Regions from separate parts of the Gordonia sp. NPDC058843 genome, predicted to be linked through region 1. Evidence: predicted binding sites of a transcription regulator. Region 1 holds the regulator's gene; the other holds the start of a gene.
What was found. Region 1 encodes HspR, which represses chaperone genes until heat shock. Its sites were predicted from a motif close to ANNTGAGTNNNNNNNACTCANNT; they were not measured.
Positions count from the first base shown of each region.

Region 2: clpB (ATP-dependent chaperone ClpB) is a predicted target of HspR. The motif match lies at 1,648-1,670, and genes of this name have one in related genera.

Region 1 is NZ_JBHYNC010000032.1:38,320-41,862, reverse strand. It holds gene ACFW3F_RS18865 (hypothetical protein) at 1-935, opposite strand, end outside; gene ACFW3F_RS18860 (SRPBCC family protein) at 947-1,414, opposite strand; gene ACFW3F_RS18855 (heat shock protein transcriptional repressor HspR) at 1,515-1,913, opposite strand; gene dnaJ (molecular chaperone DnaJ) at 1,917-3,122, opposite strand; gene grpE (nucleotide exchange factor GrpE) at 3,230-3,543, opposite strand, start outside.
Region 2 is NZ_JBHYNC010000017.1:99,407-102,949, forward strand. It holds gene ACFW3F_RS13705 (glucose-6-phosphate dehydrogenase (NADP(+))) at 1-1,194, opposite strand, end outside; gene ACFW3F_RS13710 (hypothetical protein) at 1,353-1,568, opposite strand; gene clpB (ATP-dependent chaperone ClpB) at 1,740-3,543, shown strand, end outside.

The DNA of each region.
Region 1 (3,543 bases):
TGCGGTACCACCAGGCACAACGCGCCGAGCGCGGACAGGACGAACAGCGCCGCGTAGAAGGCGCCGACACCGAGGACCACCGTGATCACGGTGACGATGTTGAACAGCGCGACCTGTTCCCGGGTCTGACGGGAACTGCCCCGTTCCCAGAGGTCGGCACCCACGATCAGTGTCGCGGTGATCGCGATGATCGAGCCGAGGGCAACCCCGGTCAGGCGAATTCCGCCGAATGTGTCTGCGAGCAACCAGATGTCGGCGGTCACCAGCGCAAAGACCCCGGCCGCGATCGCACCGGTGAGCGCGCGGCTCAGGCCGAGGGCGAGCCGCCACGGGCGGTTGGCCCGCACCATGCCGCTCAGCAGACGCAGATTCCCCGTCAGGACGCGCGCGGTGAAGGCGGTGCCCTCGTCGTCGACGTCGGTCCCCAGCTGACGGACACGATGGCGCAGCGCCGATCGCGCCCGCGACGTCTGGTGTTCGCGCAGGTCGTCGGCGTCCGCGCCGAGGAGTTGCCCGACGAGTCCGGCGACGATCCCGCGGGTCCGCTGCCGTACGCCGGTCGCACCGAGCGCGGGCACCGAGAGGACCGCAACCCCGTGCACGGCGTTGGCGTGGGCCACGACCGGGCGTTTGCCGACATGCAGCGGAAGATCTGTCAGGCAGACCACGAGGTCCCATTCACGTTCGAGCAGAAGATCTCTCGTGGCATCGACGATCTCGGCGTCGCCTGCCGGCGGCTGTACGAGGCCGGCCTCGACGAGTTCGACCTGCCATCGGGCGCCGGGGAACGTGGTCTGGACATGCTCGGCCAGGCCGGCGTCGACGAGTTTGCGCGCGAGACCGATCGCCTGGCCCGGCGCGGCGACGACACCGAGGACGACGACAGGTTCGCCCGGGGCATCGGACTCTTGCGACGAACCGGCGGAGGGGTCCATCGGCGGGCGGTTCAGGCGAACCGGGCGGCGAGCGCCCGGAGTGTGCCCTCGATCCCCTTGCCGTTCTTCTTGTCGTAGCCGATCAGTTCCATGATCTTGGGCACCCGGATCGTCGAGTAGTCGAAGGTCTCGGTGACGGCAGTGGTGGTCGGTGAGGTCGACTCGAGCTCCCACCGCCAGCGGTGTCCCATCGGGTGCTGCCATTCGACGACCCGGTCGGGTTCGAAGTCGGTGACGGTCGAGGTGATCTTGTACGGGACGCCGTACTGCTTCATCCCGACGCTGAATCGCGCCCCGCGGGTCAGCGTCTCGGGCCCGCTGACGGGGGTGTCGCGCACCGTTCCGGAGCCATCGAGTTCGGGATGCCGGTGGGGGTTCGACACGAGCGCGAACACTTCGGCGGCCGGGGCGTTGCAGACCACCCGTCGGGAGACCTTGTGCGGACCGGAGTCGACGGTGGTGACGGGTTCAGAAGCCATGCGGTCAACGTTACGCACGTTCGCGGGCTCGCGTCGAAACCACGTCCGGGCAGCACGACGCCGGGCCCGATCACGTGTCGGGCCCGGCGAGGGTGGGCTGTCAGTCGGTGGTGCGCTTGCGTCGCGGCTGCCAGACGACGAGCGCGTTGGTGCGCGGCACCGGGACGAGTTCGCCGCCACGCCGCGCCCGCGAGGCCTGCACCTCGTCGGTGAGCTCGCGGACGCGGTGCTGGAGCGCCTCGACCTGATTGCTCAGGTCGATGATGCGCTTGATCCCGGCGAGATTGACGCCCTCCTCCTGGGAGAGGCGCTGGATCTCCCGCAGGAGTTCGACGTCACGGGACGAGTAGCGACGACCGCCGCCACTCGTCCGCTGTGGGGTGACCAGGCCCAATCGGTCATAGGTCCGCAGGGTCTGGGCGTGCATACCGGCGAGCTCGGCGGCCACCGAGATCAGAAAGGTCGCGCCGTCGGCGTCGAAGTTCTTCTGGCCGGCCATCACTCATCGCCCCCAGTCCGCCCGCGGGTCGAAACCGCTTGCCCGCTCGGCCTGATCGTAGGCGCGCATCGCCTCTACCGCGGCCTCGTCGAGTTTGTTCGGGACCGCGACCTTCACGGTGACGAGTAGGTCGCCCGCACCGCCGGACCGTTTGGGTACCCCGCGACCGCGCACGCGCAAGGTGCGGCCGTCGGTGGTGTTCGGCGGGATCTTGACCCCGACCGAACCCTCCAGCGTGGGGACCGAGACGGTGGCTCCGAGAACGAGTTCGGAGATCCGCACGGGTAGCTGCACCCGGAGGTCGTTGCCGCTGCGGGTGAAGTACTTGTGCGGGGTCACGTGCACGACGACATAGAGGTCACCCGAAGGTGCTCCACGTCGGCCGGCCTCGCCCTGTCCGGCGAGCCGGATGCGTTGCCCGTCCTCGACTCCCGCCGGAATCCGTACGTTGATGGTGCGCGCGCGGACCTTCACGCCGCTGCCCTCGCAGTCGGTGCACGGATCGTCGATCCGCGACCCGGTGCCCTGGCAGTCCTGACAGGGCTCACTGAATCCGAATGCACCCTGGTTGCGGCTCACGAACCCGGAACCGTTGCAGTGTGCGCACACCCGCGGGCTGGTACCGGGCTTGGCGCCCGAACCGTGGCAGGTGGTGCAGGGCGACGGGCTGGTCACCCGCAGGGGGACGGTCGTGCCGAGCGCGGCATCGGAGAACGAGAGCGTGGTCTCGGTCTCGAGGTCCTTGCCGCGACGCGGACGGCTCGCCGTCGAGGTACGTTGCGTTCCGCCGCCGCGGTTGAACAGGCCGTCGAAGATGTCGCCGAAACCGCCGCCGCCCCCGCCGCCGGTCTGCGCCCCGCCGAACAGGTCGCCGAGGTCGAAGTCGTTGCCGCCGCCGGTGGTGTAGGTGGTTCCGCCGCCGGGGAATCCGCCGGGGAATCCATTGCCGCCGCCACGGAATCGTCCGCCGGCGAACATGGCACGCGTCTCGTCGTATTCTTTGCGCTTCTCGGCATCGCCGAGCACGCTGTGGGCTTCGGACACCCGCTTGAAGCGCTCTTCGGCCGCGGTGTCACCCGGATTCGCATCCGGATGCAGCTCGCGCGCGAGCTTGCGATAGGCCTTCTTGATCTCTTCAGCCGAAGCGTCAGAAGCAACGCCCAGGTCCTTGTAGAAGTCGTGTTCTAACCACTCACGTTGTGGTGCCACCAGACGTCACCTCCTTGAGTTCTGTTGTCTGGATGAATGTCTTGGGAAGAACCTGAGGTGCGAGGTTCGCGGTTCGCGCTCCTCGCACCTCAGGGTCGACAGTCGTTCTATTGTGCACCGGGCTGGTCGGCCGCGGGGGCGGGATCGGTGACTGTCACCATCGCGGTGCGGATCACCTTCTCGCCCAGCCGGTAACCGCATCGGTACACCGATCCGATCACCGGATGCGCCCCGGTGCCGTCGTGCTGAACGGCTTCGTGGAGTTCGGGATCGAACTCGTCTCCTGCCGCGCCGAAGGCGACGAGGCCTTCGGCGGACAGCACACCGCTCAGCTTGTCGGCGACCGCACGCAGCGGACCACTGTCGAGATCGCCGTGCTCGCGGGCACGGTCGAGGTCGTCGATGATCGGGAGCAGCTTGT
Region 2 (3,543 bases), on a different contig from region 1:
CCGTGCGTAGGGCGACAGGCCGTCGGCCACCTCGTCGAGTTGTTCGGTCATGTGGGCGACGGAGAGATCGGTCCCCGAACCCGGTTCCTTGACGGTGACGGCCAGATCGATGGCACCGTCACCGGCGAGGTCGAAGGTCAGCACGGTGCCGTCGTTCGGGGTGTCGGTCAGCGGACCGTCGGCCGGGGCCCGGAAGACGAGGCTGAGTCGCTGAGAGCTGTGGTCGAGCATCTTGCCGGTGCGGAGCAGGAACGGGACGCCTCGCCAGCGGTCGGTGTCGACCCAGAGGCGCACCGCCGCGAACGTCTCGGTGGTGGAGTCATCGGGGATGCCGTCGGTGTCGCGGTACCCCTCGTACTGGCCGAAGACCACCTCGGCGGGGTCGAGTGGACGGAAGGCCGCGATGACCGACTCGCGGGCGTCGAGCAGGTCGTCGGCGCCAAGGGACACCGGAGGCTCCATCGCGGCTTCGGCTGCCACCTGGAACAGGTGGGTGACGACCATGTCCAGAAACGCGCCGGTGGCGTCGTAGAACGCGGCGCGGTCGGCGATGTCGAGGGTCTCCGGGACGTCGATCTGGACCTCCGCCACGTGTTCGCGGTTCCACACCCCGGTGAAGAGTCCGTTGGCGAAGCGCAGGACGTGCAGGTTCTGGGTGCTCTCCTTCCCCAGGAAATGATCGATCCGGTAGATCTGCTTCTCGTCCAGCGATTCGTGGACCGCTTCGTCGAGGGCCCGGAAACCGTCCGGAGACGTACCGAACGGTTTCTCGTAGACGACCCGCGAGTCCTTCGCGAGATCGTGCGCGGCAATGGCTTTGGTGTAGTCCACGAACGTGGTCGGAGGAAGGGCCAGATAGTGGACCAGTTGCGCCGTCGTCCCGACGGTGTCGCGGGCTGCGTCGATCACCTCCAACAGGCGTCCGGGATCATCGGCGGTGAACCCGCCGCCGGCGAAGCGGATGCTCTCGGCGAACGACGCCCAGTCGTCCGACGAGACCGACCCGTCCGAACCGAACTCCTCGATCGCGTCCTTCACGTGCTGCCGGAACTCGTCGTCGGTACGGTCGCCCCGCCCGTTGCCGATGAGCTGCCATCCGCGGGGGAGCAGCCCGCGCCGGTGGAGTTCGTACAGCGACGGCAGGACCATTCGTTTGGCCAGGTCGCCGGTCGACCCGAAGAGGATGAAGATCACCGCCGCGTCGTCACCCGCATCGGTGTCGGACGGTGTCGTGTTCTCCCGTGGGGAGTTGTCTGCGGTCACCCATCCATAGTGCTCGAAACACATGCGCAGAGTGCGGAATGAGGACCGGATTTGCGGCACTCATCCCGCACTGTGCGGAAAGGGAATCGCTAAGCGGGACTGATGAACGTAACTGCCGTCTTCGTCGTCACGACCACGTGCCGTCCGTCGATCTTGGTGAGGGTTTCCGACTCGGAGGAGTCGGGACTCGCGAACCCCGGGTAGGCGACCGACCAGGTCTCGTGTCCGGTCGGGATGTCGAAGGACTGCAGTCTGCCGTCGAGAATTGCGATCCATCGCTTGCTGGGGCCAGGTGGATCGAACACCGCGTACACAGGGGATGTGCGGAGGCACAGGTATGAACCGGCGACGGATTGCCTGTGAGCCAGATCACAACATATGTAGACATGAGCGGAATGGACTCAACTTTGTTGGCGTTACAACCTCCGTATGGCTCATACTTGAGCCTGTTGGACTAAAGAGAAAGGTACACGCGAGTGGACAGCTTCACCCCCACCACCAAGACGCAGCAAGCACTGAGCTCCGCTGTGCAGGCGGCGGCCAGCGCTGGAAACCCCGACGTGCGACCGGCCCACATCCTCGTGGCACTGCTCGATCAGTCCGACGGCATCGCGTCGCCGCTGCTCAAAGCGGTGGGCGTGGACCCGTCGAGCGTTCGTGCGCAGGCCCAGGGATTGGTCGATCGCATGCCGACGGTGTCCGGCGCCAGCTCGACGCCTCAACTATCCCGCGAGTCGATCGCGGCCATCACCGCTGCCCAGCAGCTGGCCGGTGAACTCGACGACGAGTACGTCTCGACCGAGCACGTCGTCGTCGGCCTGGCGACCGGAGACTCCGATGTCGCCAAACTGCTGCACAACCTCGGTGCGACACCGCAGGCCCTGCGCGAGGCGTTCGTCGCCGTGCGCGGCAGTGCGAGGGTCACCTCCGAGGATCCCGAATCGACCTACCAGGCTCTCGAGAAGTATTCGACCGACCTGACCGCGGCCGCCCGCGAGGGCAAGCTCGACCCGGTCATCGGCCGCGACACCGAGATCCGGCGCGTCGTGCAGGTCCTCAGCCGTCGGACCAAGAACAACCCGGTCCTCATCGGTGAACCCGGCGTCGGCAAGACCGCCATCGTCGAAGGACTCGCCCAGCGCATTGTCGCCGGCGACGTCCCGGAGTCGTTGCGCGGCAAGACCGTCATCTCCCTCGACATGGGTTCGATGGTCGCCGGTGCCAAGTACCGCGGCGAGTTCGAGGAACGGCTCAAGGCCGTGCTCGACGAGATCAAGGGTTCGGCCGGACAGGTCATCACCTTCATCGACGAGCTGCACACGATCGTCGGTGCCGGTGCGACAGGCGATTCCGCGATGGATGCCGGCAACATGATCAAGCCGATGCTCGCCCGCGGGGAGCTGCGACTGGTCGGTGCCACCACTCTCGAGGAGTACCGCAAGTACATCGAGAAGGACGCCGCCCTCGAGCGCCGCTTCCAGCAGGTGTACGTCGGTGAGCCCTCGGTCGAAGACGCCATCGGCATCCTCCGCGGCCTCAAGGACCGGTACGAGGTGCACCACGGTGTGCGCATCACCGACTCCGCGTTGGTCGCCGCCGCAACGCTTTCCGACCGATACATCACCTCGCGCTTCCTGCCCGACAAGGCCATCGACCTCGTCGACGAGGCCGCGTCGCGGTTGCGGATGGAGATCGACTCGCGTCCCGTCGAGATCGACGAGGTCGAGCGAATCGTCCGCCGACTCGAGGTCGAAGAGGTCGCCTTGGAGAAGGAGACCGACGCGGCGTCGAAGGATCGACTCGAGAAGCTGCGCGCCGAGCTGGCCGACCAGAAGGAGAAGCTCAACGAGCTCTCCGCCCGGTGGCAGTCGGAGAAGACCGCCATCGACGCGGTCCGCGACCTCAAGGAGGAGCTGGAACGCCTTCGCGGCGAAGCTGATCGGGCTGAGCGCGACGGTGACCTCGGGCGCGCTGCCGAGCTGCGGTACGGCAAGATCCCCGGCCTGGAGAAGGAACTCGAGGCCGCGATCGAGAAGACCGGCACCGATCCGTCGCAGGACGTGATGCTGCAGGAGGAGGTCGGACCCGACGACGTGGCCCAGGTCGTGTCGGCGTGGACCGGAATCCCGGCCGGACGCATGCTCGAGGGTGAGACCGCCAAGCTGCTGCGCATGGAGGACGAACTCGGCAAGCGAGTCATCGGACAGAAGGCCGCCATCGGTGCGGTGTCCGACGCGGTGCGTCGAGCACGCGCAGGCGTCGCCGACCCGAACCGACCGC